Regions from separate parts of the Nitratireductor sp. PBL-C9 genome, predicted to be linked through region 2. Evidence: predicted binding sites of a transcription regulator. Region 2 holds the regulator's gene; the other holds the start of a gene.
The links. Region 2 encodes PhoB, which activates phosphate uptake and scavenging genes when phosphate is short. Its sites were predicted from a motif close to TGTCATNNANCTGTCAT; they were not measured.
Positions count from the first base shown of each region.

Region 1 (16,201 bases), on a different contig from region 2:
TTGCGTCCTCGCCGATCTCCTTGTTGGAGTCTTCGAGAGCTGCAAGAGCCGAGCCCTTGACGATCGGAATGTCGTCGCCCGGGAAGTCGTAGGACGACAGAAGCTCGCGAACCTCGAGCTCAACCAGCTCGAGAAGCTCTTCGTCATCGACCTGGTCGACCTTGTTGAGGAACACGACGATGGCCGGAACGCCAACCTGACGCGCAAGCAGGATGTGCTCGCGGGTCTGCGGCATCGGGCCGTCAGCGGCCGAAACCACCAGGATCGCGCCGTCCATCTGTGCAGCGCCCGTGATCATGTTCTTCACGTAGTCGGCGTGGCCGGGGCAATCGACGTGGGCGTAGTGACGGTTCTCCGTCTCGTACTCAACGTGCGCGGTCGAAATGGTGATGCCGCGGGCCTTCTCTTCCGGCGCGCCGTCAATCTGGTCATACGCGCGGAACTCACCGAAATACTTCGTGATCGCCGCCGTCAAAGACGTCTTGCCGTGGTCAACGTGACCAATCGTGCCGATGTTCGCATGCGGCTTCGTACGCTCAAATTTACCTTTGGCCATGTGAGCTCTCCATTCCTTGTGCCCGTTCGGGCTCTTTCAACTTTCGATAATCCGTAACGACGTGCGTTGAGCGAATTATGCGTATTTCTTCTGGATCTCCTGCGCCACAGCGCTGGGAACCGGCTCGTAGTGATCGAACTGCATCGTGTACTGGGCGCGGCCCTGCGACATCGAACGCAGCGTGTCGACGTACTTGAACATGTTTGCCAGCGGAACCATGGCATTAATCACCGTAGCGATACCGCGCGGCTCCTGGCCCTGGATCTGACCGCGACGACCGTTCAGGTCACCGATGATGCTGCCCACATATTCTTCCGGCGTCACAACCTCGACCTTCATGATCGGCTCGAGAAGCTGCGCACCCGCCTTCTGGGCGCCTTCACGGAAGGCTGCGCGGGCGGCGATCTCGAACGCGAGGACCGAGGAGTCAACGTCGTGGTAGGCGCCGTCGATCAGCGTGGCTTTCACGCCGAGCATCGGGAAGCCTGCAACCGGACCGGAGGAAAGAACGCTCTCGATACCCTTCTGGACACCGGGAATGTATTCCTTCGGAACCGAACCGCCGACGATCTTGGATTCGAACTCGAATTCCTCGCTCTCGGTGTTCGGCGCGAACACGATCTTGACGCGGGCGAACTGGCCCGAACCACCGGACTGCTTCTTGTGCGTGTAGTCGATCTCGGCTTCGCGGGTGATCGTCTCGCGGTATGCAACCTGCGGGGCGCCCACATTGGCCTCGACCTTGAATTCACGCTTCAGGCGGTCGACGATGATGTCGAGGTGAAGCTCACCCATGCCGGCGATGATGGTCTGACCGGATTCCTCGTCGGATTTGACGCGGAAGGACGGATCTTCTGCTGCCAGGCGGTTGAGCGCGAGGCCCATCTTTTCCTGGTCGCCCTTGGTCTTCGGCTCGATGGCGATCTGGATCACCGGATCCGGGAACTCCATGCGCTCGAGAATGACCGGCTTCAGCGGATCGCAGAGCGTGTCGCCCGTGGTCGTCTCTTTCAGGCCTGCCAGAGCGACGATGTCGCCGGCGTAAGCAACTTCCAGATCGGAACGCGAGTTGGAGTGCATCTGCAGCATGCGGCCGATGCGCTCACGCTTGTCCTTCACGGTGTTGGACAGCGAAACACCCTTGTTCAGCACACCCGAATAGATGCGGCAGAAGGTGAGCGAGCCAACGAACGGATCGTTCATGATCTTGAAGGCGAGCATGGAAAGCGGCTCTTCGTCGGAAGAAACGCGTTCGATCTCTGCTTCGGTCTTCGGATCGATGCCCTTGATCGCCGGAACTTCAAGCGGGGAAGGCAGGAAGTCGACGACGGCGTCGAGCAGCGGCTGCACACCCTTGTTCTTGAACGCGGTGCCGCAGAGGACCGGATGGAAGTTCACGTTGATCGTGCCCTTCCGGATCAGCTGGCGAAGCTCGTCATTCGAAGGCATTTCGCCCTCGAGGTAACGCTCCATCGCACCTTCGTCGATCTCGACAGCCGTCTCGATCATCAGCTCGCGGTATTCTTCGGCTTTCGCCTGAAGATCGGCCGGGATCTCAACGATGTCCCACTGAGCGCCGAGCGACTCGTCGCGCCACACAACAGCCTTCATCTCGATGAGGTCGACAACGCCCTGGAAGTCGTTCTCTGCACCGATCGGGAGCTGGATGGCGAGCGGCGTGGCACCAAGACGCGACTTGATCATGTCGAGGCAGCGGTAGAAGTCCGCGCCGATCTTGTCCATCTTGTTACAGAAGATCATGCGCGGGACATGATACTTGTCAGCCTGACGCCAGACAGTCTCGGTCTGCGGCTCAACACCGGCGTTGGAGTCGAGCAGAGCAACCGCACCGTCGAGCACACGCAGCGAACGCTCGACTTCAATGGTGAAGTCAACGTGGCCGGGGGTGTCGATGATGTTAAAGCGGCGGGTAGCGCCATCACGACCGGTCCACGACGTCGTCGTCGCAGCCGAAGTAATGGTGATACCGCGCTCCTGCTCCTGCTCCATCCAGTCCATGGTCGAAGCGCCATCATGCGTCTCGCCCATCTTGTGGTTCTTACCGGTGTAGAACAGGATACGCTCGGTCGTCGTCGTCTTACCGGCGTCGATATGCGCCATGATACCGAAGTTACGGTAATCTTCGAGCTTATATTCGCGGGACATCGTCGTGTACCTTTTCGATCCTACGGCTACCAGCGGTAGTGCGAGAACGCGCGGTTGGCTTCAGCCATCTTGTGCGTGTCTTCGCGCTTCTTGACGGCAGTGCCGCGATTGTTTGCTGCGTCGAGCAGCTCGCCGGACAGACGATCGACCATGGTCGTTTCGTTGCGCTTGCGGGCAGCTGCAATCAGCCAACGAATGGCCAGAGCCTGGCGACGCTCAGGACGAACATCGACCGGAACCTGATAGGTCGCACCACCAACACGACGGGAACGAACCTCGACGTGCGGAGCAACGTTATCAAGCGCCTGATGGAACACACCAACAGGCTCCTGCTTCATCTTGTCTTCTACCTGGTCGAATGCACCGTAAACGATGCGCTCGGCAGCCGACTTCTTGCCATCAAGCATGATGGCGTTCATGAACTTGGTCACAACCGTATCACCGAATTTCGGATCGGGGTTGATCTCTCGTTTTTCTGCACGGTGGCGTCGGGACATGTTTTTCGTCTCTTACCTTCGAGGCCCGGCTCAAAATCAAAGCGCCGAAGCCGGATATCCTACTTCGGACGCTTTGCGCCGTACTTCGAACGACGCTGCTTGCGGTTCTTCACACCCTGGGTGTCAAGCACACCACGGATGATGTGGTAGCGAACACCCGGAAGGTCCTTCACGCGGCCGCCGCGGATCATCACCACGGAGTGCTCCTGAAGGTTATGCCCCTCACCCGGGATATAGCCGATGACCTCGAAGCCATTGGCGAGGCGGATCTTGGCCACCTTACGCATGGCCGAGTTCGGCTTCTTCGGCGTCGTCGTGTAAACACGCGTGCAAACACCCCGCTTCTGCGGGTTGGCCTGCATGGCCGGAACCTTATTGCGCTTAACCGGCGCAATGCGCGGCTTGCGGATCAACTGGTTAACGGTAGGCATCAAACCTTCCCTTGTTACAAATTCCGTGTCTCAAGCCCGAGGGCCGCATCCAGAACAAAAATTTGCTCTACGCACAAATCCAGGCTGCAAACCGCTTTTAACGGTCTTGCCCGGACAAAAAGCAGAGGAAGCGTTTCCGCTTCATGCGCCGCAAATTCTGTCGCTCGCAAAAACGAACCCTGTTTGAGACCTGATCCGGGGCGCGTCGCCCCGAAAGAAAAAGCCTCACATCGGCTCGGACGAAGCGGTAATTACTCGCATGAGGGTTAACCGTCAACCCCGCCGCCAGGATTATCTTGTACCGCAGGCCATCGCCGAGCCAGACAGGGTTAAAACGACAGATTATTTCCCGAAACAGCGCCATTTCGAACCAAAACGGCGCTCCATCTCTGTCATTCTCCAATCCCGCATGCGAGAAGCAGGCTTCATATAGTAAGCGATTGCCGGTTGGCAAGAATCAGGAATCACCATGAGCGAATCTGAACATCGCCCCGTCACCATCATCACCGGCCGGGTCTGGCGCGAAAAGGGTGATGAGAGCGAGGGCGTGCATATCATGCTGCAGGCCCCGGACGACGACACGGCGGTGCGGCTGGCGCTGGAAGCCCTCGCGCGCGAAGGCTACGCGGAAGCCGAGCTGGACCAGATCGGCGACATGCAGGGCGAGCCCGATGAAGAACCACACCTGTCGGCCTGGCAGGGAGCGCTTGAAGGCGAGATCGCAATCGTCACCTTCGACGAACCGGTCTGACCCCTTCACGGATCAGAGACAGGAAGCCCGGCCATCGCGCCGGGCTTCTTCTTTATGAGCGCGCCTCAGTCGTCCCGCTTTACTGAGAAGGCGCATCCAGGGCGAACACCACGAACTGGGTGAACTGGCCGTTCGGGTTGAAATTGTTGTCGGAAGCCAGAACCAGCGTCTTCCGGCCAGCAATGACGGGCCCCCAGGTCAGGGATTCGATGTTGTCCACGTCGAGACCGAAGTCCCCTTCCCCGATCTTCAGAACATGCGTCTTGCTGACCGGCGTGACATCGCGGTCTGCGATGCTGTCAGCACCGAGAATATCGGTCGCACCCGCCGTTTCGACCCGATAGAGATTGATCTCGTTTCCGGTCCCCAGCGCAAAGGAGCGCTCGACCGCGAGAAACGTGCCGGCGTCGATCTCGAGGATCTCCGTCAGACCATTGTCGTTATAGTAAGGCTCGGTTTCCGACTTCTGGTGGATCGTTCCGGTTTCGTAGACATATTCGGCAACCGGCTCGCCGCTTTCGACGTTGAAACCAAGGATACGCGAAGGGCTGCCCGCCTCAAGCGTCGCTTTCGGTCCGTCCTGAACGAGCGCATTCTCGGTCGCGACCCAGATCGTCTCTCCATCGACCGAAAGCGTCAGCCCCTCGAACGCCAGATTGTTGCGAATGCCGCGCTCGCCGGCCTCATCGGGAAGATAAGCGCCGGGGACCGCGAAACTGCGCTTGAACGCGCCGTCCGGTTTGGCCTCAAAGAGCGTCGGATTGCCTTTGGCATCCCGTTCGCTCGACCAGAACACGCTCTGGCGCGCACCATCGTAGCGGATCGCTTCGGGATCGATCGTCTTGGCCGCGAAGGGCTCGCCATTCTCACCCTGCAGCACATGGCTCGAAACAATGTCGACGCCCTTCACGCCGTCTTCCTCGATCACAAGCTTCAGACGGTAGAAGCGCGTCGGCGCTTTCTCCGACCGGTCGTCCGAAATCGCATAGAACAGATCCGCATCCGCGTCGTAGTCCAGGCCGGAAATGCCGCCGAACTCGACACCGGAGATCATGAGACCGCTGGGGAGGACGATTTCGCCGAGATAAGCGGGCTTCATCATGGCTTCGGCATGAGCCAGAGACTGCGCCGAAACGGACAATGCGGCAGCGAGCACTAATTTCCTGAACATGAGGTCTTCTCCGTGAACCGGGCGCGAATGCGCCTCCAGAGCATCGGACCGACGAACCGAAACCGGTTTTCGGCTTATCCGACGCTCCATCGATGGTTTGGATCGCCTTTTGTGCGTCCGGATGAACGCACGGCGATCTGGAGAACCTCATGATGCAGCCGGGTGACAGACACGCGACGATGGCGGTGGACTGCCAAAAGAAAAGCCGGGCACAAGGCCCGGCTTCTGCATTCTCTGAGAAGAGGTCTGCCGATTACTCGGCAGCACTCGTCGTCATGTCGGCGATCATCGGATCCGCCATTTCCACGCCCGAGGTCTTGCGACGCTCGTCCAGGATCAGATCGTCGCGCGAGCGCGCAATCCGGCGAACCTGGCTCATCGCGCCACCCGTACCGGCCGGGATCAGGCGACCGACGATGACGTTTTCCTTCAGGCCCTGCAGCGTGTCGACCTTGCCGGCAACAGCCGCCTCGGTCAGCACGCGGGTGGTCTCCTGGAAGGAGGCCGCGGAGATGAAGGACGGCGTCTGCAGCGAAGCCTTGGTGATGCCAAGCAGGACCGGCTGGCCCTCGGCAGGCTTCTTGCCCTCTTCCACCAACCGGTCGTTGACCTCGTCGAACTCCACGGAGTCGACGTGATCGCCCGGAATGTAGGTCGAGTCGCCCTGTGCCGTGATCTCGATCTTCTGCAGCATCTGGCGAACGATCACCTCGATGTGCTTGTCGTTGATCAACACGCCCTGCAAGCGATAGACCTCCTGGATTTCGTTGACCAGGTAGGAAGCCAGAGCCTCCACGCCCTTGATCGCCAGGATGTCGTGCGGCGCCGGGTTGCCGTCGAGAATGAAGTCGCCCTTCTCGATCTGGTCGCCGTCCTGAAGATGGAACGGCTTGCCCTTGGGAATGAGGTATTCCGCAGGCTCCAGAGTCGCGTCATGCGGCTCGATGATGATGCGGCGCTTGTTCTTGTAGTCGCGGCCGAAGCGAACCGTACCATCGATCTCGGCGATGATGGCGTGATCCTTCGGACGACGGGCCTCGAACAGTTCCGCAACGCGCGGCAGACCACCGGTAATGTCCTTCGTACGGGCACTTTCGGTCGGGATACGTGCAATCACGTCGCCCGGCATCACCTTGGAGCCCGGCTCCACGGAGAGAACCGTTTCCACCGAAAGCAGGAACCGCGCGTCGCCACCACGAGCAAGCTTGGAGATCTTGCCCTTGGAGTCGAGGATCGTCAGAGCCGGCTTCAGGTCGGTGCCGCGCGGCGTCGAACGCCAGTCGATGACCTCGCGCTTCGTGATACCGGTGGATTCGTCGGCGGTTTCCTGAACCGACACGCCATCCACCAGATCCTCGAACGCCACGGTGCCTTCCACTTCGGTGAGCATCGGACGGGTGTAGGGATCCCACTCGGAGATACGCTGACCGCGCTTCACCTTGTCGCCCTCGTCGATGAACAGACGCGAACCGTAGGTCAGGCGGTGGCTAGCACGTTCCTCGCCGTTCTCGTCCATGATGAGAACCGCCATGTTGCGGCCCATCACGATGAGATCGCCTTCGGAGTTGCGCACCACATTGCGGTTGCGAACCTTGACCGTGCCTTCGAAGGAAGCTTCGAGGAACGACTGGTCGACCACCTGCGCCGTACCACCCATGTGGAAGGTACGCATGGTGAGCTGCGTGCCCGGTTCACCGATCGACTGAGCGGCGATGACGCCGACAGCTTCACCGATGTTGACCGGCGTACCGCGTGCAAGGTCACGGCCGTAGCAGACCGCGCAGACGCCGACGCGCACTTCACAGGTCAGCGCCGAGCGGATGCGGACGGACTGGATGCCTGCCTTCTCGATGGCTTCAACGTCACGCTCGTCGATCAGGCGACCGGCAGCAACGATGACTTCTTCGGTTGCCGGATTGATGATGTCATCAAGCGCGGTACGGCCCAGCACGCGCTGGCCGATGGAAGCGACCACCTGACCGGCGTCGACGATCGGCTGCATGGTCAGGCCCTTGTCGGTGCCGCAATCCGGCACGGTGACAATGCAGTCCTGAGCCACGTCAACCAGACGGCGGGTCAGGTAACCCGAGTTAGCCGTCTTCAGAGCCGTGTCGGCCAGACCCTTACGGGCGCCGTGGGTGGAGTTGAAGTACTCCATCACGGTCAGGCCTTCCTTGAAGTTCGAGATGATCGGCGTCTCAATGATGGAGCCATCCGGACGGGCCATCAGGCCGCGCATGCCGGCAAGCTGACGCATCTGCGCCGGCGAACCACGGGCACCGGAGTGCGACATCATGTAGACCGAGTTCATCGGCTTCTGGCGACCGTCATCGTCGAATTCGACCGCCTTAATGCGCTTCATCATCTCGTCGGCGACCTTTTCCGAGCACTTGGCCCAGGCGTCGACGACCTTGTTGTACTTCTCGCCCTGGGTGATCAGGCCGTCATTGTACTGCTGCTCGTATTCCTTCGCGAGCGCCTCCGTCTCGGCCACCAGGTTTTCCTTGGTGTCTGGAATGACCATGTCGTCCTTGCCGAACGAAATGCCGGCGCGGCAGGCATGGCCGAAGCCGAGCTGCATGACGCGGTCACAGAAAATGACCGTCTCTTTCTGACCGCAGTGACGGTAGACCGTGTCGATCATCTTGGAGATGTTCTTCTTGGTCAGTTCCTGGTTGCAGATGTCGAAGGGCACATTGTGGTTCTTCGGCAGAAGCTCGCCAACGATCATACGGCCAGGCGTGGTCTCGTGGATCTGCGATACGGGGTTGCCCTCCGCGTCGACAGTCTTGAAACGGCCCTTGATCTTGGTGTGCAGCGTGACGACGCCGGTCTCGAGTGCGTGATGCAGCTCGCCCATGTCGGCGAACACCATGCCCTCACCCGGTTCGTTCTGGTTCATGATGGACAGGTAGTAGAGTCCGAGAACCATATCCTGCGACGGCACGATGATCGGTGCGCCGGAGGCCGGGTGGAGAATGTTGTTGGTCGACATCATCAGGACGCGCGCTTCAAGCTGCGCTTCGAGCGACAGCGGCACGTGAACGGCCATCTGGTCGCCGTCGAAGTCGGCGTTGAACGCGGTACAGACCAACGGGTGCAGCTGGATCGCCTTGCCTTCGATGAGGGTGGGCTCGAACGCCTGGATGCCCAGACGGTGCAGCGTCGGCGCGCGGTTCAGAAGAACCGGATGCTCGCGGATGACCTCGTCCAGGATATCCCAGACTTCCGGCTTTTCCTTCTCGACCAGCTTCTTCGCCTGCTTGACGGTAGACGAATAGCCCTTCGCGTCGAGACGAGCGTAGATGAACGGCTTGAAGAGCTCCAGAGCCATCTTCTTCGGCAGGCCGCACTGGTGCAGCTTCAGCTCGGGACCGGTCACGATCACCGAACGGCCGGAGTAGTCGACGCGCTTGCCGAGCAGGTTCTGACGGAAGCGGCCCTGCTTGCCCTTGAGCATGTCGGAGAGCGACTTCAGCGGACGCTTGTTGGCACCCGTGATAACGCGGCCGCGGCGGCCGTTGTCGAACAGCGCATCCACGGATTCCTGAAGCATGCGCTTCTCGTTGCGGATGATGATGCCCGGTGCGCGCAGCTCGATCAGACGCTTCAGACGGTTGTTACGGTTGATCACACGACGGTAGAGGTCGTTCAGATCCGAGGTCGCGAAACGACCGCCATCCAGCGGAACCAGCGGACGCAGATCCGGCGGAATGACCGGGACGATCTTCATGATCATCCACTCCGGACGGTTGCCCGACTCCAGGAAGTTCTCGACCACCTTGAGGCGCTTCAGAAGCTTCTTCTGCTTCAGCTCGGACGTGGTGGACGCGAGCTCGGAGCGCAGATCGCCGGCGATCTTCTCCAGTTCCATCGATTCCAGAAGGTGATGGATCGCCTCGGCGCCGATCATGGCGGTGAACTGGTCTTCACCATACTCGTCGACCGCGATCAGATACTCTTCTTCGGAGAGGAGCTGATTTTCCTTAAGCGCCGTCAGACCCGGCTCGGTGACGATGTAGTTCTCGAAATAGAGAACCCGCTCGATGTCCTTCAGGGTCATGTCGAGCAGCGTGCCGATGCGCGACGGCAGCGACTTCAGGAACCAGATGTGAGCGACCGGAGCGGCCAGCTCGATGTGGCCCATACGCTCGCGACGCACCCGCGACAGCGTGACTTCAACGCCGCACTTCTCGCAGATGACGCCCTTGTACTTCATGCGCTTGTACTTGCCGCACAGGCATTCGTAATCCTTGATCGGACCAAAGATGCGCGCGCAGAACAGACCGTCACGCTCGGGCTTGAACGTGCGGTAGTTGATGGTCTCGGGCTTCTTGATCTCGCCATACGACCAGGAAAGAATTTTCTCGGGGCTAGCGAGAGAAATCCTGATCGAATCGAAAGTCTGTGCCGGCGCCTGAGGGTTGAAAAGATTCATGACCTCTTGGTTCATGCCGATCTCCTTTTCGGGACGCATTGTCCCTTTTTCAAACTTCGGTGTTGGCTGCCGCCGCCTGCCTCACCGGTTCAAATGCTCGGCCGCTATGCTGCCGTGCGAACGACGAATGCGTGTCGCGGGCAATCCCGCGACACGCCGTAACGCTTATTCAGCCGCGTCGGGCAGCTGCTCAGCCTCGGATCCTTCAATGCGGGAGTTTTCAAGCTCCACATTGAGACCGAGCGAGCGCATTTCCTTGACGAGAACGTTGAAGCTCTCGGGAATGCCTGCCTCGAACGTGTCGTCGCCGCGCACGATGGCTTCGTAGACCTTGGTACGGCCTGCCACGTCGTCCGACTTCACCGTCAGCATTTCCTGCAGCGTGTAGGCCGCGCCGTAAGCTTCCAGCGCCCAGACCTCCATCTCACCGAAGCGCTGACCGCCGAACTGCGCCTTACCACCCAGCGGCTGCTGGGTAACGAGCGAGTACGGGCCGATCGAACGGGCGTGGATCTTGTCGTCCACCAGGTGATGCAGCTTCAGCATGTAGATGTAGCCCACGGTCACCTGACGGTCGAAGGCTTCGCCCGTACGTCCGTCGTAAAGCGTGACCTGGCCAGAGGTCTTCATACCGGCCAGCTCCAGCATGTCGTTGACGTCAGCCTCATGCGCGCCGTCGAAGACCGGCGTTGCAATCGAAACACCGCGACGCATCTGCTCGCCCAGACGCACGACGCTCTCGTCGTCATACTGGCGAACCGGCTCGTTGCGGTCATTCTCGGGAATGACGGCCTCGATGGTCTGGCGCAACGGCTTGATGTCGCCGCTTTCCTTGTAGCTGTCGATCAGGTCGCCGATCTGCTGCCCCATGCCGGCACAGGCCCAGCCAAGGTGCGTCTCGAGGATCTGTCCGACGTTCATGCGGCTCGGCACGCCAAGCGGGTTCAGCACGATGTCGACATGCTGACCGTCATCAAGGAACGGCATATCTTCAACCGGCACGATGCGCGACACGACACCCTTGTTGCCGTGACGACCGGCCATCTTATCGCCGGGCTGCATCTTGCGCTTAACGGCAACGAAGACCTTGACCATCTTCATCACGCCGGGCGGCATCTCGTCGCCGCGCTGCACCTTCTCGACCTTGTCCATGAAGCGCTGCTCGAGCGCCTTCTTGGACTCGTCATACTGTGCACGCAGCGCTTCGAGCGCTTCCTGCTGCTTCTCGTCCTCGACGGCAAACTGCCACCACTGCGAACGCGGATACTCGCTCAGCGCATCAGCGGAAAGCTCGCTGCCCTTCTTGAAGCCCTTCGGACCGGCGATTGCCTGCTTGCCAACGAGCATGTCGGAAAGGCGCGCGTAGACGTTGCGGTCGAGGATCGACTGCTCGTCGTCACGGTCCTTTGCGAGGCGTTCGATCTCCTCGCGCTCGATAGCCATGGCGCGCTCGTCCTTCTCAACGCCGTGGCGGTTGAAGACGCGCACTTCGACGACCGTGCCATACGTGCCGGGCGGCATACGCATGGAGGTGTCGCGGACATCCGAAGCCTTCTCACCGAAGATGGCGCGCAGAAGCTTCTCTTCCGGCGTCATCGGGCTCTCGCCCTTCGGCGTGATCTTGCCGACGAGAATGTCGCCCGGCTGAACTTCAGCACCGATATAGGTGATGCCGGCTTCGTCGAGGTTCTTCAGCGCTTCTTCCGAAACGTTCGGAATGTCGCGCGTGATTTCTTCCGGTCCAAGCTTCGTATCACGCGCCATCACCTCGAATTCCTCGATGTGAATGGAGGTGAAGACGTCATCGCGAACGATGCGCTCGGACAGAAGGATGGAGTCCTCGTAGTTGTAGCCGTTCCAGGGCATGAACGCGACGAGCACGTTGCGGCCAAGCGCCAGATCACCCAGATCCGTCGACGGACCATCGGCAAGGATGTCGCCCTTGTTGATCCGGTCGCCCACACGCACCAGCGGACGCTGGTTGACGCAGGTGTTCTGGTTGGAACGCTGGAACTTCATCAGACGGTAGATGTCGACGCCGGAGCGCGATGCATCCACATCCTCGGTGGCGCGGATAACGATACGCGTCGCATCCACCTGGTCGACGATGCCCGTACGGCGGGCCGCGATGGCAGCGCCGGAGTCGCGCGCCACGATCGGCTCCATGCCGGTGCCGACGAACGGAGCCTCGGCGCGCACCAGCGGCACGGCCTGACGCTGCATGTTCGAGCCCATCAGTGCGCGGTTGGCGTCATCGTTCTCAAGGAACGGAATGAGCGCTGCCGCGACCGACACGAGCTGCTTGGGCGACACGTCCATCAGATCGACGTTCTCGCGCGGAGCCATCATCACCTCGCCGGCATGGCGGCAGATGACGAATTCATCCGTGAACGCACCATCTTCACCGATCACGGCATTGGCCTGTGCAACGTAGTGCTTGGCCTCTTCCATGGCGGAGAGATAGACGACGTCCTGCGTGACCTTGCCGTCCACGATCTTGCGGTACGGGCTCTCGATGAAGCCGTACTTGTTGACGCGGGCGAAGGTGGCAAGCGAGTTGATCAGACCGATGTTCGGGCCTTCCGGCGTCTCAATCGGGCAGATACGGCCATAGTGGGTCGGGTGCACGTCGCGCACTTCGAAGCCCGCACGCTCACGCGTCAGACCGCCCGGTCCAAGCGCCGAAAGACGACGCTTGTGGGTGATCTCTGAGAGCGGGTTGGTCTGGTCCATGAACTGCGAAAGCTGCGAGGAACCGAAGAACTCGCGCACGGCGGCAGCCGCCGGCTTCGCGTTGATCAGGTCCTGCGGCATGACCGTGTCGATCTCGATCGAGGACATGCGTTCCTTGATCGCACGCTCCATGCGGAGCAGGCCGACGCGGTACTGGTTTTCCATCAGCTCGCCGACGGAACGCACACGGCGGTTGCCGAGATTGTCGATGTCGTCGATCTCGCCCTTGCCGTCGCGAAGCTCAACCAGCGTCTTGACCACGGCGACGATGTCTTCCTTGCGCAGAACGCGCACGGTGTCCTCGGCGTCGAGCTCGAGACGCATGTTCATCTTCACGCGACCAACGGCCGACAGGTCGTAGCGCTCGGCGTCGAAGAACAGCGAATGGAACATCGCTTCGGCCGTCTCAAGCGTGGGCGGCTCGCCCGGGCGCATGACACGGTAGATGTCGAACAGCGCGTCCTGGCGCGACTCGTTCTTGTCGGCAGCCAGCGTGTTGCGGATGTAACCGCCCACATTGACGTGGTCGATGTCCAGGAAGTGGACTTCGTCGACACCGGCTTCCAGAAGAACCTTGAGGGTCTTCTCGTCGATCTCGTCACCGGCCTCGAGGAAGATCTCGCCGGTTTCCATGTTGACGATGTCTTCGGCCAGATAGTTGCCGAGCAGGTCTTCTTCCGTCGCGTGAATGGCCTTGAGGCCCTTCTCTGCAAGCATCTTTGCCTGACGCGCGGTGATCTTCTTGCCGGCTTCAACGACCACTTCGCCGCTGTCCGCGTCGACGAGATCTGCAGTGGCCTTGAGGCCCTTGTAGCGCTCAACCGTATACGGCACGCGCCAGTTCTCACCGTCGCGCTGATAGGTCAGCTGATCGTAGAAGGTGGACAGGATCTCTTCGCCGTCCATGCCCAGCGCCATCAGAAGCGACGTCGCGGGAAGCTTGCGGCGGCGGTCGATACGCGCGTGGACGATGTCCTTGGCGTCGAACTCGATGTCGAGCCAGGAACCGCGATAGGGAATGACGCGCGCGGCAAACAGAAGCTTGCCCGACGAGTGCGACTTGCCCTTGTCGTGGTCGAAGAACACGCCCGGCGAACGGTGCATCTGGGAGACGATGACGCGCTCGGTACCGTTGACGATGAAGGTGCCGTTGGACGTCATGAGCGGCATGTCGCCCATGTAGACGTCCTGCTCCTTGATGTCCTTGATGGACTTGGCGCCGGTGTCCTCATCCACATCGAAGACGATCAGGCGCAGCGTCACCTTGAGCGGCGCAGCGAAAGTAAGATCGCGCTGCCGGCACTCGTCCACATCGAACTTCGGCTCTTCGAACTCGTAGTCCACGAATTCGAGCATCGCCGTACCGGCGAAGTCCGAGATCGGGAACACCGACTTGAACACCGCCTGAAGCCCCTCGTCAGGTCGCCCGCCCTGGGGCTCCTCGACCATCAGGAACTGGTCATAGGATGCCTTCTGAACCTCAATCAGGTTCGGCATCTCCGCAACTTCCGGAATCTTTCCGAAGAATTTGCGTACCCGCCTGCGACCATTAAACGTTTGGGTCTCGGCCATCGTCGCTCCTTGCCCTGCCTGGCTTGCATGCACCACGTGAACCGCCATCCCGGCGGTCAATCCAAACGGATAAAAACCCGTTTCCTGAAAGCCGCTTGCGGCCCACAGGAAAGAGGTTCCGGTTCCGTCTTCAAAGTTCCGGTCCGCGCAGATCGGAAATCCGCGCGGACCGGACGCCGAATTACTTCAGCTCAACTTTAGCGCCAGCGCCTTCAAGCTGACCCTTGATCTTCTCGGCTTCGTCCTTGGACACGCCTTCCTTGATCGGCTTCGGAGCGGACTCAACGAGGTCCTTGGCTTCCTTGAGGCCCAGGCCGGTGATGCCGCGGACTTCCTTGATCACGTTGATCTTCTGTGCGCCTGCATCGGTGAGAACGACGTCGAACTCGGTCTTCTCTTCAGCAGCTTCGCCACCAGCAGCACCGCCTGCAGCAGCAGCAACAGCCACCGGAGCAGCAGCGGAGACGCCCCACTTCTCTTCAAGCATCTTGGAGAGCTCAGCCGCCTCGAGGACGGTCAGGCTCGACAGGTCTTCAACGATCTTAGCAAGATCAGCCATTGTACATTTCCTTTTGTGTTCGAACTGTGTTGTTGGTCTTGAGGACCGGCATCACGCCGCCTCGTCCTTCTTGGAATAGGCGCCAAAGACGCGCGCGAGCTGACCCGCGGGCGCGTTGACAACCTGAGCGATCCGGGTGGCCGGCGTAGAAATCATGCCGACCAGCTTCGCCCTCAGCTCGTCCAGCGACGGCAGCGAGGCAAGAGCCTTCACACCATCGGAATCGAGCGCGGTCTCACCCATGGCACCGCCAAGAATGACAAGCTTGTCATTTGCCTTGGCGAAGTCATTGGCGACCCGAGGAGCGACAACCGGATCGTCCGAATAAGCAATCAGGGTCTGGCCTTCGAAAAGGGCCTGAATGCTCTCGGACGGGGTTCCCTGAAGGGCGATTTTGGCGAGACGGTTTTTCGCAACCTTAACTGTGCCGCCTGCACCGCGCATCTTGGAACGAAGATCGTTCATCTGCGCGACGGTCAGACCGGCATAGTGGGCTACGACGACCGAACCGGTGTTGTTGAACACCTCGTTCAGGTCCGCGACGAATTCGCGTTTTTCCGCTCTGTCCACTGCCTTCTCCATTTGACGGAGTTTCCCGAAGGAAATATCCGCCGGTTTGCCTTTTGCCGCAGGGCATCCGCAAACTCGGATCACCCAAGCGACGCTCGAGGATCCTGTCCCCCTTCGCTGACCGGAAAACCCGGATCAAACAAAAGGCCAACACGGTTCGAACCATCAACCGGAGCCAGGCTCCGTTATCCGGTCCCACCCGTCTCATGCAGGCCCTTTAAAAGTATTAAGGCGAGCCGCCTGCAATCTCGGACAGGATGTTCCGGAAGTTTCCTTCCGGCTTCCAGATCTTGCGATCCGGAAAGTCTTGGGGAAGGCGCCGGAGCGCCCTCCCCGGAATTCATCAGCCTTCGGCCGACAGGCTGCCAACGTCGATGCGCAGACCCGGGCCCATGGTCGAGGTGAGAGCCACCTTCTTCACATAGTTGCCCTTTGCGCCGGCCGGCTTCGCCTTGATCACCGCATCGGTGAAGGCGCGCACGTTCTCGGCAATGGCCTTGGCGTCGAAGGAAGCCTTGCCAACGCCTGCATGCACGATACCGGCCTTCTCGACGCGGAACTCAACGGCGCCGCCCTTGGAAGCCTTGACCGCGCCCGTGACGTCCGGCGTCACGGTGCCGACCTTCGGGTTCGGCATCAGGCCACGCGGGCCAAGCACCTTACCGAGACGGCCGACCAGCGGCATCATGTCCGGCGTTGCAATGCAGCGATCAAAGTTGATCTCGCCCTTCTGGACGCTCTCAACCAGCTCTTCGGC
Region 1 is NZ_JBPAXW010000005.1:620-16,820, forward strand. Features, by position in the region: partial or broken gene tuf (elongation factor Tu) at 1-556, opposite strand, end outside; gene fusA (elongation factor G) at 632-2,722, opposite strand; gene rpsG (30S ribosomal protein S7) at 2,749-3,219, opposite strand; gene rpsL (30S ribosomal protein S12) at 3,279-3,650, opposite strand; gene ACRTG1_RS11830 (transcriptional regulator) at 4,120-4,401, shown strand; gene ACRTG1_RS11835 (esterase-like activity of phytase family protein) at 4,481-5,572, opposite strand; gene rpoC (DNA-directed RNA polymerase subunit beta') at 5,826-10,025, opposite strand; gene rpoB (DNA-directed RNA polymerase subunit beta) at 10,176-14,315, opposite strand; gene rplL (50S ribosomal protein L7/L12) at 14,497-14,874, opposite strand; gene rplJ (50S ribosomal protein L10) at 14,926-15,444, opposite strand; gene rplA (50S ribosomal protein L1) at 15,788-16,201, opposite strand, start outside.
Region 1: ACRTG1_RS11835 (esterase-like activity of phytase family protein) is a predicted target of PhoB. The motif match lies at 5,735-5,751, and genes of this name have one in related genera.

Region 2 (16,201 bases):
GTCACCTCGCTCGAACTGTTCGAGCAGGACATGGTGGGCGTGAAGGGATACGACGCGGCGATCCTCGAATCGCTGACGCGCCACAAGGTGCGCATCGTGTCGAAAAGCTCGAACGCCAATTCCATCGTGCACCATCTGGAAGCGACGCTGAAATCGGTTCGTCGCGTCGAGCGCGATCTTGCCGAGCGTTATCCGGCCGCCCGCATCACGGCGCGCCGCGCTGGCATGGTGTCCGTGATCGGCCGCGACCTGACCGGGCTTGGCGTTATGCTGGAGGGCCTCAAGGCGCTGGATGAAACGGGCGTCGAACCACTCGCCTCGCAGGAGACGGGACGCGGTGTGGATGTGCAGTTCCTCGTGCGCAGTGAAGACCTGGAAAAAGCCGTCAAGACGCTGCACCGGGCCTTCATCGAAGAGGGGGAGGAGACGTTGAAGGCAGCGGCCTGAGCGTCGCTTCCTTCAACGTCACCCAAGCCCGCCTGCCCCAACCACTTCAGCGGGCCAGAACGTCGCTCCATTCGGGATGCCGGCGAAACTGGGCCGCGGCAAAGGGGCAGAGCGGTCTCACCTTCACGCCATTGCGGCGCGCGTCCTCAACGGCGCGCGTCACCAGCGCGAGCCCCACACCCTGCCCGCGAAAAGCGTCGGGAACGCCGGTGTGATCGATGATGATCTGGCTCGTTCCGACCTTCGAAAAGGTCATCTCGGCCTCATGGCCTTCCGCACGATAGACATAGCGTCCCTTGCTGCCTTCTTCCTCCAGCATGATCGGCCCGATGTCGCTCATGCCTCATCCTTTCCACGCGCGAGGAACGGCGCAAGAAACCGACCTGCCGCCGTGACTTCGCCGGGCCGCAACTCGTGCCCGCCCGTGTGCCATTCGATCTGCGTGTCAGCGCCAGCCGCCTCCAGATAGCTCAACAGGCGCGCCGTGAGCTTTTCCGGGCAGATGGGATCATGCCGCCCGGCGGTAACGAGAAAACGCGTCATCACCGCGCCCTCGCCCCAGTCGGGCTCGAAGGGGATGAGCGGATGCATGAGCACCGCCGCATCGAAAAGCTGCGGTGCAGCGAAAGCGACCGACGCCAGAATGTTTGCGCCATTGGAATAACCGAGCCCCAGAACGGCGCTCGGCTTTTCGCGCTCCACATGGGCCGCCACGAAATCCCGCATGCGTCCGGTGGCGCGGGCGAGGTCGTCCATGTCGTAGACGCCCTCGCCGGTGCGGCGAAAGAAGCGCGCCGCGCCCTGTTCGTTCACATCGCCACGCGGCGACACCAGACCGGCGCCGGGCGCCAGCTCCGCACCCAGCTGCAGGAGCTGACGCTCGTCACCGCCTGTTCCATGAAACAGGAACAGGAGCGGCTTGCCCGGCCCCACAGAGGCCAGGTGATGCACGTAATTGTCGACTGCCATCGATCAGCCTCCGATTTCCGGCAATGCCTTTTCGAGCTGTGCGCGCAGATGCGCATGCTGTTTCGGCAGTTTCAGCGCCTCGCCCAGATGCGCCATGTCCTCATCATTGTCGAAGCCCGGCACATTGGTCGCGATCTCGAACAGGACGCCGCCCGGCGCACGGAAATAGATCGAATGAAAATAGTCGCGGTCGATCACCGGCGTGACCCGGAAGCCCTCGGCCTCCAGCGCCGCGCGCACGGCAAGCTCGGCCGGATCGTCTGCGACGGCAAAGGCAATGTGATGCACGGAGCCCGCGCCCTGTCGCGCCACCGGCGCATCGGGGCTGGTTTCCAGATCGATCAGATCCGCACCATTGCCGCCCTCGCGCTTCATGCGCAGGATGCCGCCATCTTCGGCAACCGGCGTGTAGCCCATCAGCGACAGAAGCGCCTTCGAGCCGCCGTTATCGCGCAGGACGAGCGATGCCGAGTGAAAACCGCGGATCGCGACATCCGCGTCAATGCCCGCACCGTCCCATGGCGCGCGCGCATCATCCTTCGTCTCCACCAGGGCGAAGCCATCGCCATCGATGCCGTCGAAGCGCAGGCGCGTTTCGCCGAAGCGGGTTTCGCGCGCAACGCCGGTGACATTGTGCTCATCGAAACGTTTCGTCCAGTAATCGAGACTGCCCTCGGGCACGGCGTAGACGGTTGTTCCCACCTCGCCAGCGCCGCGGCTGCCCGCCACGATGTTGGGGAACGGGAAATAGGTCATCACGGTGCCCGGCGCGCCAACGCCATTGGCGTAATAGAGATGATAGACATCCGGCGCGTCGAAATTGACCGTCTTCTTGACGCGGCGCAGGCCGAGCGTTCCGGTGATGAAGCGGTCGGTTTCTTGCGCAACCCGCGCCATGGATGTGATGTGGTGAATGCCTTCGATCTGGGTAAGCATGACAAATCCCTTTTTGAGTTTGCCGCAACGTCTCCACGGCTGAGTGTAGCACCAAGATGGCGATGCGTGAGTGTCCATGAAAGCGATGACGGGAAGACGCATTGTCAACGCTGCATAAACAAAGAGCCCCGCGCTTGGCGCGGGGCTCCTTTATCGATGCGGTACGCGCAGATTACTGAACCTGCATCCGCATATCGTCACGCTGCTCGCCATAGACCGCCTCGTCATAGGCCGGCTGCTGCTCGAGCTCTTCCTGCGTGAACTCGGTGTAGAGATAGAACGAGCCGCTGCCGTCGGTCATGAAGGCGAGATTGTCCATGCCAATGGCAACCTCTTTCTCGCCAATGCCCAGGAAGCCGCCGACATCGACGATGATGGCGTCGACCTGACCGTCCTGCGTGACGATCACGTCACCGATCTCGCCAATGTTCTCCTCATTCGCGCCGTAGACCGTGGTGCCGGTCAGCTGCTCCGTGCTGATCTGGTCGGTCGGCATCTCGTCAAGGCTCGAACGGTCGATGGCCGAGGTCATCGTGTCGTCGGTCATCGGCGCTTCAGCGTCCGGAGCCTGTGCGGTCTCGTCCATACCGGCGGCCGGGGCTTCCGTGCCTGCCATCTGGTCGTCAGAGCCGGAAGCATCCGGGGCGGGGGCAGCGGCCATGCCGTCGCCGCTCGCCGCATCGCCCATGGCATCTGTAGTCGTGTCGGACGCCGGAGCCATGGCGGTTTCGCCAGCGCCTTCCTCGCTCTCGACCGGCGCATTGGCCAGATCATCCTTGGAGGCAGGCTTGGTCATCGACACATCGGCGTCTGCCGGCATCGGACGATAGGCCGAACGGTCAAACTCTTCCTGCGCCTTCAGAGCGTCGGCGCTGGTTTCGATCACCAGCCAGCGGTCGCCATCCTGCTCGGCCCACTCGGCCATCTCATATTCGAGCGCAACTTCCTTCTGGCCAATGCCCAGGAAGCCGCCAACGCCGACAACCAGCGTAGTGACGTCGCCATTCTCATCGAGAACCAGATCGGTCACCTTGCCGATGTTCTCGGCATCTTCGCCGGCGCCGTTATAGACCGACTTGCCGATCAGATCGGTGGCCAGATGGCCATCGGCGCGCACCACCATTTCAGTGGGCTGCTCGGTGGGGGCCGCAGCCGGTGCGCCGGTTGCGGGGGCCGTGGATGTCTGAGCGACCGCACCGGTCGCGACAAGCGTTGCAATTGCAGTGGTCGCCAAAAGGTTGCGGAACATGATAAGCTCTCCGTGTGCAGTGTTTCTGTACAGGCCGCGCTCCGAACCGAACTTGCCAGGGAGGATCGGTGCGTGGCCGTTTGCACCCTTAAAACGCGCCGCCCTCATTCTTGTTCCGCGTTTTTCCGAACGCATTGCCAAACTTTGCCCGGGAACCTTTCGACCAGCCGCTCCTTAACGGTCGAGCACAACACAATCGCGCAGCAAAACCTCAGGGAACCCTCCAATGCATGTTCTGGCTGTCCTAAACTGCAATGGGGGAACCCTCCGCAGCCTTGATACCGAAGCGCTGGCGCGCGAGATGAAGGGCATCTTCGAGGCGGCTGGCCATACCATGGACATCAGCCTTTGCAGGGGCGACGAACTCGTCGCAACCATGGAAGATGCCGCGCGCGACGAGACGGCGGACATCATTCTGGCCGGCGGCGGTGATGGCACCATCTCGCTGGCGGCGGGCCTGCTTGCCCATTCCGACAAGGCGCTCGCCATTCTTCCCGCAGGCACGATGAACCTCTTTGCGCGCAGCCTCGCCATACCGCAGGATCTGCGCATGGCGATGGAAGCGCTCGCCCATGGCGACATCAAAAATGTCGACATCGCCGATGCCGACGGACACTATTTCGTGCATCAACTTTCCATCGGCATGCATCCGAAACTGATCCGGCTGCGCGAACGGATGACCTTTCGCTCGCGGATCGGCAAGATATTTGCCTCGGTGCGCGCCGCGATGGCGACGATGATCCGCCCGCCCAAACTGGACGTGGAGCTGGAGCTCTCGGAAACGAAAGTCCGCACCACCACGTCAAACCTGGCGATCACCAACAATCTCTATGCAGAAGGCCAGCGCCTTCCCTTCACCGACCAGCCCGATGGCGGGCAGCTGGGCGTCTACATCACCCATGCCCGCACCCGCAGCGAACTGATCCTCTGGCTTCTGAACATGGGGATCGGTCGCTGGCGGCAGAACGAACAGATGGAAATTCACGAGGCGACGGAAGTGACCGTGCGCATCTGCTCGCGAAGGCGACGCTTCAAATGCGCCATCGATGGCGAGTTGCGGCCTTTGCAGCGCGAGACCCGCATCAGGCTGCATCCGGGCGCGCTCCGCGTGGTGATGCCCCGGCCGGCCGACCAGAGCCTTTGGCCCTTCTAGGCGCAATTCCAGAAACATACAGGCGCAGAACGACAAAAGCCCCGGCTAATCTGGCCGGGGCTTTTTTTGATGCCGCGCGTTTCTCACACGTTAGTCGGCGATGATCGAGCGCAGCATCCACAGCGCCTTCTCGTGGAAGGTCAGGCGCTCGGTCAGCATGTCGGCGGTGACCATGTCACCCTTTTCATCTGCGGCAGCGCCGATGTCGCGCATCTTGCGAACGGCTTCCTCATGGTCCTCAACCAGATCCTGCACCATCTCAAGGGCCGAGCGGCCCGAGGCGCGAAGCTCGATGGACGTGTCGACACCCTTGCCCGCCAGAATGGGCGCGTGATGGCCCAGCGCACGAACCCGCTCGGCGATGATGTCCGTTGCTTCAAACAGGGCGTTGTACTGCTCCTCGGTCAGAACATGGATCGAATGGAACAGCGGGCCGACGACATTCCAGTGATAGATGTGGGTCTTGATCAGGAGCCTGTAGGTGTCGACGAGGATCTCCGAAAGCCCTGCGGCAATTTCCCTGCGGTCCGCATCGGAAATGCCAATGTCCATCTTGTCGGCATGGGTCTTGGGTTTGAGAACTTCAGCTGCATCGCTCATTGGTCTCTCCTTTGATTGAGTATCTTGAATACGGGAATCTCATGAAGCCGGTGAAACAAGCTGGTGAAACAATTGCGCGGTAAGCCGCTTCATCCAGTCGGCCCGTCTTCGGCGGCGGGCAACTCTATGGCCTGTTCTTCATCGAGCATCAGGCCATAGACCTCGACACCCCACCAGACGACAGCTGCCAGCAGAAGACCGAACACCAGAACCATGAGAACCGGGAAGCCGCGCCGTCCCTGGCGCGCCTCCTGAGAAGTCGTCTTGTTTTCAGGCATGATCACTGCTCCTGTCTTCTTCCCTCGACCAATGCCGTGGCCGAGGGAGAGTTCCATTGCAGTGCAAAAAAGTGAGCCGGATTGGCCGGCTCAAACCTGGCTGGAGCGGCTTATCGTTTCGTGGAAACGCTGCCCCACGCCAACCGCCTTTGGTCCGCATTCCTGCGGACGTCAGGTGTTCCCACCCGACTAACCGGCGTCGCCATCCGGATCGCCACCGCTGTTCTCGCGGTAGATTGCGTAGCCAACGGCCACGAGCACGGGAAGGGCGAGCGCACCGAACTTGCCGGTGCGCGAGAGGAGCGAGGGAAGCAGCGTCAGTGCCGCCGTTCCAGCCAGAACGCCCGCATCGGAAACGCGGCGCTCACGCGCGCGGCGCTGTTCGGCACGGGTCCAGATCCTGAGGCTGACAAGGACGACAAGCGCCATGGCCACGAAACCAAGGCCGAAGCCAAGCGCGGCCTCGAGCGTACCCCATTCGTCCGCAGCGGCAATGAACCCCGCCAGAACGAGAAAGCCAATGCCGAACAGACCCAGAAACGCGGCGAGCGCATAGAACATGGATGCGACCCGCGCGCGCTTGAGCGAGGCCGACACTTCTCCGGTCGCAACGGAGGCAAGCAGTCTTGCCAGCATCACAGCGGCCTAGCGGCGCGTGGCGAGAGCCAGCAGGAAGCCGGCTCCAACGGCCAGCGCCAGCGAGGTGAACGGGCGCTCGCGAACGGTGCGGGCCAGCTCTTTCTCCAGTTCCTGCGAGCTGTCCTTCACGCTGTTGAAGGCTGCCTCGCCCTGGCCGCGCAGCTGCTCGAAGCGCTCGCCGGCCGCCTTGCGCGCCGCTTCGCCCGACTGGCCACCCATGTCCTTGAGATGGCTAATCAGTTGAGCCATGTCGGAGCGCAGCTGCTGGATGTCCTTTTCCAGATCGCCGGTGGTCACTTCGTCGTTTTTCTCGGTGCGTGCGGATTTCGCTGCCGTGGTTGCCATCTCAGCATTCTCCAATGTTTCAGTTCCAAGCCAACGCCAAACAATATGTGAAGTTCCATTTAGCACGGAACCAATTACCCGGCGGTCTATTTTCTAATGAAACATTTCTGGAAAAGTTGCATGGATCAATCACAAAGCAGCCCGGGGGGCAAACGCTCCCACATTATGACACTGGAAACCGCACTCACCGCGAGCGCGCAGACTTCGGTCATCCTTCTGGGGCTCATCGCCTTTGTCGTGATGCTGCATTACGGGCGCTTTCTGCTTGCTCCCATGACCCTTGCCATCTTCATCGGCCTGATGCTCGGCCCCATCGCAACGCGGCTTGAGCGCATGGGCGTCTGGCCTTCGATTTCTGCTGTCGCGGTGGTGCTGATCTTCATTGCGCTGGTGGGGGGCTTTCTCGTCGCCATCGCCACCCCCCTGACCGCATGGGCCGACCGGCTGCCGCAGATCTGGAGCCAGTTGCAGCTTCAGCTCTCCAGCCTCCGGCAGCCGCTCGACACGATCAAGGGGCTGCAGGAGCAGATCCGTTCAGTGACCGGCGGTTCCAGCGTGACGGTGTCGGTGGAAGAAGGCTCCACGGTCGAAAGCGTTGCCGTGCTTGCGCCATCGCTTCTGGCGCAGCTGCTCATCTTCTTCGCCAGCCTCTATTTTTTCGTGGCGACGCGCCATGAAACCCGCGCGACGATCCTGCGCCTGTGCTTTGGCCGGCGTCTGCGCTGGCGCGTGGCGCACATCTTCCGCGACGTGGAGAATGCGGTGTCCGACTATCTCCTGTCGATCACCATCATCAATATCGGGCTGGGCGTCGCCGTCACCGTGGCGATGTGGCTTCTGGGCGTTCCCTCCCCCGCGCTCTGGGGCGCAATGGCGACCCTGCTCAACTTCGTGATCTATATCGGCCCGGCAGTGATGGCCATCATTCTGCTGGGCGTCGGACTTGCGACCTTCGACACGCTGACAGCAAGTTTCCTGCCGCCGCTCATCTATCTGGCCGTCAACGCCACGGAAGCCCAGTTCGTGACGCCGACCGTCATTGGCCGGCGAATGACGCTCAACCCGTTCATCGTGTTTCTGTCGATCGCATTCTGGCTTTGGATGTGGGGGCCGATCGGAGGCTTCATCGCCATTCCCGTACTCCTGACGATTTACGCCATGGCCGGCAACATCATCCCCGGCATCGAACCGCCGACACCCGCCAAGGCCCATCGCCACAGGGCGAAGGCGATACCGCCAACGCCTATAGAAAAGGCCGCTTCCCCCCTGAGCCGGGAGTCCAGCCCGCCAGTTCGGCCAAGGCCTCCTGATTGAGGATCTTGCAGCCGCCATCCTCCCATTTCAGGTGATTGCGGCTGGCAAGGCGGGCGATCGTCTTGTTGGTGTGCACCAGAGAAATGCCCAACGTGTCGGCCACGTGCTGCTGGGTCAGGGCAAGCGTCCCGTTCCTCGAGAGCCCGCTTTGCCGCGCGCGGTCCAGAATGAAGACAAGCAGATAGGCGACTTTCTCCAGCGCCGTTCGCCGGCCAACGGTCAGGAGATGGTCGTCGAGCATGCATTCCTCACGCGAAGCGATCCAGGTGATGTCGTAGGCGAGTTCGGGAAACTTCTTGTAGAGCGAAAACAGCTCGGCCTTCTCGAACACGCATAAGGACATCTGCGAGAGCGCCTCGACCGAGTGCTTCATCTCGCCCATCAGACTGCCCTGCAGCCCGACGAGATCGCCCGGCATCACATAATTGACGATCTGGCGACGTCCGTCTTCCAGGAGCTTGTAGCGAAAGCCCCAGCCGGAAAGTACCGTATAGAGATGCGGATTGTGCGCGCCTTCCACTAAAACGGTCGCCCCCTTCTTCACCGCCAGATCGCCCTTCTTGAAACGACCGACGAACTCCAGTTCATCCCCCTCGAAATCGCGAAAGACCTCGCGCTTTCTCAAGGGACATTGCTGGCAGGGCAGACTCTTGTGGGTGAATTCCTGTTCTTTTGTCACTGACTGGCCCCCGGTTCATTGCTGAATAGGAAAGCCGCATCCAGTGCGAGCGGTTCCCGCAAATCGTACAGACACGTCTTTTTTTAATGACAATCTACACGGGTAATGAGATGGCAAAGAGTAACGAATTCTCTGGCGTCGGAAGGATGTCTGCTTGAAGAAACCTCTGGAGGGCGCCCGCGTCCTGCTCGTCGAAGACGAAGCCATGATCGCAATGAGCCTCGAAGAACTGTGCAAGGAGCACGGCGCAACGGACGTGTTCACTGTCGGCACCTTCGATGACCTGGGACCCGACGTTCTGGAAAGCCGGGGAATTTCGACAGCGATCCTCGACATCAAGCTGTCCGACAACTGGACAGACGAGTTCGCCCGCCTGCTTCAGGCGCGGCGCATCCCCTTCATCTTCGCCACCGGCTACGCCTCAAGCCACCAGGTGTTCGAGGCGTTCGGTGGTATCAGGATCGTTGAAAAGCCTTACAGGGACAGCGACCTTATAGACGCGCTGTCCCAGGCGATTGTCGGCTCAAGCGCCGGGAAGGACTGAGAGCGGTCAGACCAGATTGCCCTATGTGCGCCCCAAGGGACGCACGGCAATCCTGGCTCAGGACCTAGGCGATGAAGGCCGTATTGGTGATCTGGGTCGAGATGGCATCTGGCCCGAAATCGCCCTCACCTGAAATCTCGAGGATTTCCTGCAGGCGCGTTCTGGCGCGGCTCACGCGGCTCTTGATCGTGCCGACCGCGCAATCGCAGATCTCCGCCGCTTCCTCATAGGAAAAGCCGGACGCGCCGATCAGGATGATCGCTTCACGCTGGTCTTCGGGCAATTGCTCGAGAGCGCGCCGGAAGTCCTTCAGATCGACCGAACCCTCCTGCGCCGGGTGCACCGACAGACGTCCGGTGATCGCACCGTCCGCGTCTTCGACCTCGCGCTTGCGCTTGCGCATCTGCGAGTAGAACTCGTTGCGAAGGATGGTGAAGAGCCAAGCTTTCAGATTGGTGCCCGGCTGATAGCTGTTCTGTTTGTCCCACGCCTTGACCAGCGATTCCTGCACGAGATCGTCCGCCCGGTCCGCACTTTTTGAAAGCGAAACGGCGAAGGCGCGCAGGCTTGGCACAGCGGCCAGTAGATCGTCACGAAAGCCCGGATAAACACTCATATATATCAGTCCTTGTTTCCGGCCGTTTCAGCGCCGCTTTTCTGCTCAAGCTGGTTGAGAAGGTCGCTGAACCGATCCGGAATATCTTCCGTTACCAGGTCGTCGTAATATTGCCTGAGCTTGCGTCCGATCTCTGAGTTTGCGCCGAGCGGGTCTTCATCCTTGCCGCGCCGGGTCAAGCTTCCTCGGGTGTTTGGTTTGCCGTAATTCATGCCCTGTCTTTTTCCATCAAATCTGGTCTCCCAATGACCCGAAACCGTCCGCATCGCCCGGGCCACAACTGTCTCGTCTGCTTTCAAACGCCATTGAGCGGAATTCGTTCCCTCCGACGGGAACATTTTCGCATATGGGGCGTTTCACCCGTCACAAATGCACTAATTCTCATTGCCATGTCTTGAGGGAGACTTGAAATCCATGACCCTGTCAGCGCGTATCGCTCCGCACCTTCCTTACCTGCGGCGCTTTTCCCGGGCCGTTTCCGGCTCCCAGTCCAGCGGTGACGCACTGGTGGCTGCGACGCTTGAAGCGTTGATCGCCGATACGAGCATCTTTCCCGAGGCATCGACCGACAAGATCGCCCTCTTCAGGCTCTTCACATCGCTGTTTGAAACGCTGGACGTTCCGGTCCCCGAAGGCACGCCGAGCTCGGCATGGGAAAAGCGGGCCATGAGCAACCTTTCTTCGCTCGCGCCCCGTCCGCGTCAGGCCTTCCTGCTGGTGGCCGTAGAGAATTTCCGGCCGGAAGAGGCTGCGGAAATTCTCGAGACGGATATGAAAGGCATCAACACGATGCTGCGCGAAGCCAGCGAGGAGATTTCCCGTCAGGTGGCGACAGACATCCTCATCATCGAGGACGAACCCCTGATCGCCATGGACATCGAGGAAATGGTCGAAAGCCTCGGGCATCGCGTGGTCGGCACGGCCCGCACCCACAAGCAGGCGGTCGAAATGTTTGCCAAGACGCAGCCGAAAATGGTGCTGGCCGACATTCAGCTTGCCGATGGCAGTTCAGGCCTTGATGCGGTGAACGAGATCCTCGACACGGCCACCGTGCCGGTCATCTTCATCACCGCCTTCCCCGAGCGGCTTCTGACGGGCGAGCGCCCGGAACCGACTTTCCTTGTGACCAAGCCGTTCAGCCCGGAAATGGTCAAGGCGCTCATCAGCCAGGCGCTCTTCTTCGATCAGCAGGCGCACGCGGCGGCCTGACAGGCCCCCGCTTCTTCACGCGTTTCTCAAAAAAGCCGCCTCCGGGCGGCTTTTCTTTTGCCCAAAATCTCTCCGGCGGAACCAAATCCGAATGCCAGACGTTTAACCGGCATAACTAAACGGAGAGACAGAATGCTATACTGGGCCCTGATATTCCTTGTCGTCGCGATCATCGCCGGCGCACTCGGTTTCGGCGGAATTGCCGGCGCTTCGGCAGGCATTGCGCAGATCCTCTTCTACATCTTCCTCGCCCTGCTCGCTATCTCGCTGATCATGGGCCTTCTGAAACGCGGTCGCTAAACGGCGACGCACACATAAACGAATGCGGCATAAGCGAACCGGACCATCCATGGCTTCCGTTTCGTGAAGACAATGAAAGGAGAAAGCCATGGAACACATCGCTGCACTTCTTTTGATTGTCGGCTGCTCAGGCAATGTGGGGGCCGGCGACACGCGCGAATGCCAGGAACTGCCCGCCCCCACCCCGGTCTACGAGACGTTTGAGGAGTGCGAGGCGGAGAAGCCGGTTGCAATGCGCGAGCTGGAAACCGAAGCGCCGCAGGTTCTCGCCACCTGCGTCTATGTGGATCCCGCACTTGTCTATGACGATGCGATCCTGGAGTGGGACATCACCAGCAATGGCGAGCTGACAGCTTCCATCGAGCCGGTGACGAGCTTTGCCGTGGCGCAGAACGAGCATGCCCGCCCCGGACACGCCGCCACGAAATAACGGGCCACGAAATAACGGGCGAAGAGCTTCAACGAAAAAGCCCCGGTCGAACCGGGGCTTTTTTAATGGCTGTATCGCGTCTGTCAGGCTTCGCGGATAGCATAGCCCGCGCCGCGAATGGTGCGGATCACATCGGGCAGACGCCCGTGGTTCACGGCCTTGCGCAAACGCCCCACATGCACGTCCACGGTGCGCTCATCGATATAGATCGTCTCGCCCCAGACATTGTCGAGCAGCTGGCTTCGCGAGAAGACGCGGCCGGGATGCTGCATCATGAATTCCAGGAGGCGGAACTCTGTCGGCCCAAGACGGATCTCGTTCTTGCGGCGATAGACACGGTGCGATTCACGGTCGAGCACGATGTCCCCGACCGAAAGAACCGTCGAGAGCACTTCCGGCTTCGCGCGCCGCAGAAGCGCGCGAACACGCGCCACGAATTCCGGCGTCGAGAAAGGCTTCACCAGATAGTCGTCCGCGCCGGTTGAAAGGCCGCGCACGCGGTCGCTTTCCTCGCCACGGGCGGTGAGCATGATGATCGGCAGGCGCTCCGTTTCGGGGCGCATGCGCAGCCGGCGGCACAGCTCGATGCCGGAAACGGCCGGAACCATCCAGTCCAGAACGAGCAGATCGGGTACGTTTTCCTGCAGGCGCACTTCGGCTTCATCGCCGCGAGAGATCATCTCGACCTGATAGCCTTCGGCTTCCAGATTGTACTTGAGCAAGACGCAAAGCGGTTCGTCGTCTTCAACGACCATGACCTTGGGGGCAATCATGGCAGGCATTCTCCTCGGGCAGTCTACGGCCGGTTAGACATCGGATTCGACCGTCATCTGTGTTTCGTCAAGCTTCGGCCGCTGGACCGGAAGCTGGGACCCCGTCACCACATAATAGGCATTTTCGGCGATATTGGTCACATGGTCGCCGATACGCTCAAGATTTTTCGCACAGAACAGGAGGTGCGTGCAGGCCGTGATGTTGCGCGGGTCTTCCATCATGTAGGTGAGGAGTTCGCGGAAAACCGACGTGTACTGAATGTCGATTTCCTCATCCTCGTCGCGCAGCCGGATTAACGCCTCGGCATTGCGCGCCACATAGTGCTCGACCACCGAATTGACCTGTTTCAGCACGAGGCCGGCCATCGCGTCGATGGAATGCGCAAGCGTGCGCGGCGTGGCGCTTTCGCCCACGGCGCCGACGCGCTTGGCGATGTTCTTGGCCAGATCGCCGATGCGCTCGAGATCAGCCGCCATGCGGATGGCGCCCACGACGCTGCGCAGATCCTGCGCCATCGGCTGGCGCTTTGCGATGAGCGTGATGGCGCGCTCATCAAGGTCACGCTGCTTGGCGTCCATGATCGTGTCATCGGAGATGATGCGCTGTGCAAGCGCCGTATCGGAGTGCAGTAGCGCCCTGGTGGAAGCGCGCGTCATCTCGCCGGAGAGATCGCCCATGTCGCGGATGAGGCGGTCGATTTCACCGAGTTCCTCATCGAAGGAGCTGACTGTGTGCTCGCCCATGGTCTGGTTCCTTATCTGTGCGTTTGCCGCGCCGTCAGCCGAAGCGTCCGGTGATGTAATCCTGGGTGCGCTTGTCATCCGGATTGGTGAACATCTTGTCCGTCGGGCCTTCCTCGACCAGATTGCCGAGATGGAACATGGCCGTGCGCTGCGAGACGCGGGCCGCCTGCTGCATGGAGTGCGTGACGATCACGATCGTGTAGTTCTCGCGCAGCTCGTCAATCAGCTCTTCCACCTTGGCGGTGGCGATGGGATCGAGCGCCGAGCAGGGCTCGTCCATCAGGATCACTTCCGGCGACACGGCAATGGCGCGCGCGATGCATAAGCGCTGCTGCTGACCACCGGAAAGACCGGTGCCGGGCTCATGCAGGCGGTCCTTCACCTCATTGAAGAGGCCAGCCTTCTGGAGACTCGCTTCCACGACCTCGTCGAACTCCGACTTCTTCGTCGCCAGACCGTGAATGCGCGGACCGTAGGCGATGTTCTCGTAGATCGACTTGGGGAACGGATTGGGCTTCTGGAAGACCATGCCGACCCGGGCGCGCAGCTCCACCACATCGATGCGGGGATCGTAGATATCCTCGCCATCGAGCGTGATCTTGCCGGTGATCCGGGCAATGTCGATCGTGTCGTTCATGCGGTTCAGGCAGCGCAGGAACGTGGATTTGCCACAGCCCGAGGGGCCGATCAGCGCGGTCACCTGGTTTTCGCGCACGTCGAGATTGACGCCGAACAGCGCCTGTTTCTCGCCGTAGAAGACGCAGACGTCTTCACCGCGCATCTTGAGGGTGTCCGAGTTCTGGCTCGCATCCAGTGCTTCTTCAACAGCAGCATCAGTGAGCATGTTCATGTCCTTCCACTCCGTTACCAGCGACGCTCGACGCGCCGCCGCAGAATAATGGCGGTAATGTTCATCACGGCGAGGAACAGCAACAACACCATGATAGCGCCCGAGGTGCGCTCGACAAACGCGCGTTCGGCCTCGTTCGCCCACATGTAGATCTGAACCGGCAGCGCCGTAGCGGGATCGAGCGGCGTGGTCGGGTAATCAGCCACGAAGGCCACCATGCCGATCAGAAGCAGCGGTGCGGTTTCGCCAAGCGCCTGCGCCAGACCGATGATCGTGCCCGTGAGAATGCCGGGCGCGGCCAGCGGCAGCACATGGTGAAACACCGTCTGGGTGCGCGAAGCGCCGAGGCCGAGAGCTGCCGCACGGATGGAGGGCGGCACGGCCCGCAGCGCTGCGCGCGTTGCGATGATGATCGTCGGCAGGGTCATCAGCGTCAGCACGAGGCCGCCCACCAGAGAGGCGGAGCGCGGCAGATGCATGAAGTTGATGAACACGGCCAGGCCCAGAAGACCGAAGACGATGGACGGCACGGCCGCCAGATTGTTGATGTTGACCTCGATAAGATCGGTCAGCTTGTTCTGTGGTGCGAACTCTTCAAGATAGATCGAAGCGGCAACGCCAATGGGCAGCGCCAGAAGCAGCACGATCATCATCATGTAGAGCGAACCGACGATGGCCACGCCCATGCCGGCCGTTTCAGGGCGGCTTGATGCGCCACGGGTGAAGAGACCGGTGTTGAAGCGCTGCTCCAGAACCCCGTCCGCTTCCATCGTGCGGATCCATGTGAGCTGCTGGTCGGAAACCTTTCGGCGGCTTTCATCCACCTCAAGATTGACCTGCCCCTTCACGGCGGAATCGACATCGCCGCTCGCCAGCACCCAAACATTCCGTGTCGTGCCGATGATCGCGGGATCGGACACCACCATGTCGCGCAGCTGCGTGCGCACGCCATTGGAGATGAGCCCGCCCACTTCGCGAACCAGCTTGCGGTCTTCGGGATCAACCCCGAGTTTCGCCACAAGCGCTTCGGTCGCAAGCTTGGGATAATTGGCCGTCAGAAGCTTGTTTGGATCGGTCGCGCGCTCGCCATTCGGGTCGATCACGCTCTCGGCGAAGGTGACGTCCAGATTGATCGAGGTCTGCCAGAAGGCGGTGTAGCCATTGGAAACCACCGACCACAGGAGCGCAGCCAGGAAGAAGAGGCCGACGGCGATGGCCGCCACGCCATACATCCTGAAGCGCTGCTCTGCCGCATAACGCTTCTTGATGCCGATGTCGCGCCGCGCGGCGGCTGCGCGGGGGGCGTTGCCCCCTTTGTAGACAGCGTCGCTCATTCGTATTGCTCCCGGTATTTGCGCACGATGTAGAGCGCGAAGACATTCATGCCGAGCGTGAGCACGAACAGGGTCATGCCCAGTGCGAAGGCCACCAGCGTCTGCGGAGAGGTGAACTCCAGGTCGCCGGTAAGCTGGTTGACGATCTTGACGGTGATCGTCGTCATCGCTTCGAACGGGTTGAGCGTGAGATTTGCGGCAACGCCGGCGGCCAGAACCACGATCATGGTCTCACCGATGGCGCGTGACGCCGTAAGCAGAAGCGCACCGACAATGCCCGGCAGAGCCGCCGGCAGGATGACGCGCTTGATCGTCTCGGACCGCGTTGCGCCAAGGCCGAGCGAACCGTCGCGCATGGCGCGCGGAACAGCGGTGATGATGTCATCGGACAGCGAGGACACGAACGGGATGAGCATGATGCCCATCACGAGGCCGGCCGTCAGAACGCTCTGCGCCTGAATGAAGCCCGGACCGCCGGCAATCGCCGCGCTGATGTCGCGCAGGAACGGGCCGACCGTGACCATGGCGAAGAAGCCGTAGACGATGGTCGGGATGCCGGCCAGAACCTCAAGCAGCGGCTTGACCACCGAACGCACCCGCTTGGACGCATATTCGGCCATGTAGATCGCCGCCATGAGACCGACGGGCACGGCAAACAGCATGGCCACGAAGGCGATGTAGACCGTGCCGGCAAGAAGCGGGATGAGGCCGAACTGGCCTTCCTGCGCCTCTGCGCCTGCGGCCGCAAAGCGCGGATCCCAGACCGTTCCGAGGAAGAAGTTGCTCAGCGAA
Region 2 is NZ_JBPAXW010000010.1:55,649-71,849, forward strand. Features, by position in the region: gene ACRTG1_RS19935 (aspartate kinase) at 1-447, shown strand, start outside; gene ACRTG1_RS19940 (GNAT family N-acetyltransferase) at 494-787, opposite strand; gene ACRTG1_RS19945 (alpha/beta hydrolase) at 784-1,416, opposite strand; gene ACRTG1_RS19950 (ring-cleaving dioxygenase) at 1,420-2,352, opposite strand; gene ACRTG1_RS19955 (PRC-barrel domain-containing protein) at 2,525-3,601, opposite strand; gene ACRTG1_RS19960 (diacylglycerol/lipid kinase family protein) at 3,828-4,754, shown strand; gene ACRTG1_RS19965 (Dps family protein) at 4,845-5,354, opposite strand; gene ACRTG1_RS19970 (hypothetical protein) at 5,444-5,632, opposite strand; gene ACRTG1_RS19975 (hypothetical protein) at 5,822-6,268, opposite strand; gene ACRTG1_RS19980 (DUF883 family protein) at 6,278-6,616, opposite strand; gene ACRTG1_RS19985 (AI-2E family transporter) at 6,782-7,930, shown strand; gene ACRTG1_RS19990 (Crp/Fnr family transcriptional regulator) at 7,860-8,609, opposite strand; gene ACRTG1_RS19995 (response regulator) at 8,764-9,153, shown strand; gene ACRTG1_RS20000 (sigma-70 family RNA polymerase sigma factor) at 9,218-9,769, opposite strand; gene ACRTG1_RS20005 (NepR family anti-sigma factor) at 9,775-9,981, opposite strand; gene ACRTG1_RS20010 (response regulator) at 10,184-10,978, shown strand; gene ACRTG1_RS20015 (DUF1328 domain-containing protein) at 11,111-11,278, shown strand; gene ACRTG1_RS20020 (hypothetical protein) at 11,367-11,708, shown strand; gene phoB (phosphate regulon transcriptional regulator PhoB) at 11,792-12,478, opposite strand; gene phoU (phosphate signaling complex protein PhoU) at 12,515-13,225, opposite strand; gene pstB (phosphate ABC transporter ATP-binding protein PstB) at 13,260-14,075, opposite strand; gene pstA (phosphate ABC transporter permease PstA) at 14,090-15,409, opposite strand; gene pstC (phosphate ABC transporter permease subunit PstC) at 15,406-16,201, opposite strand, start outside.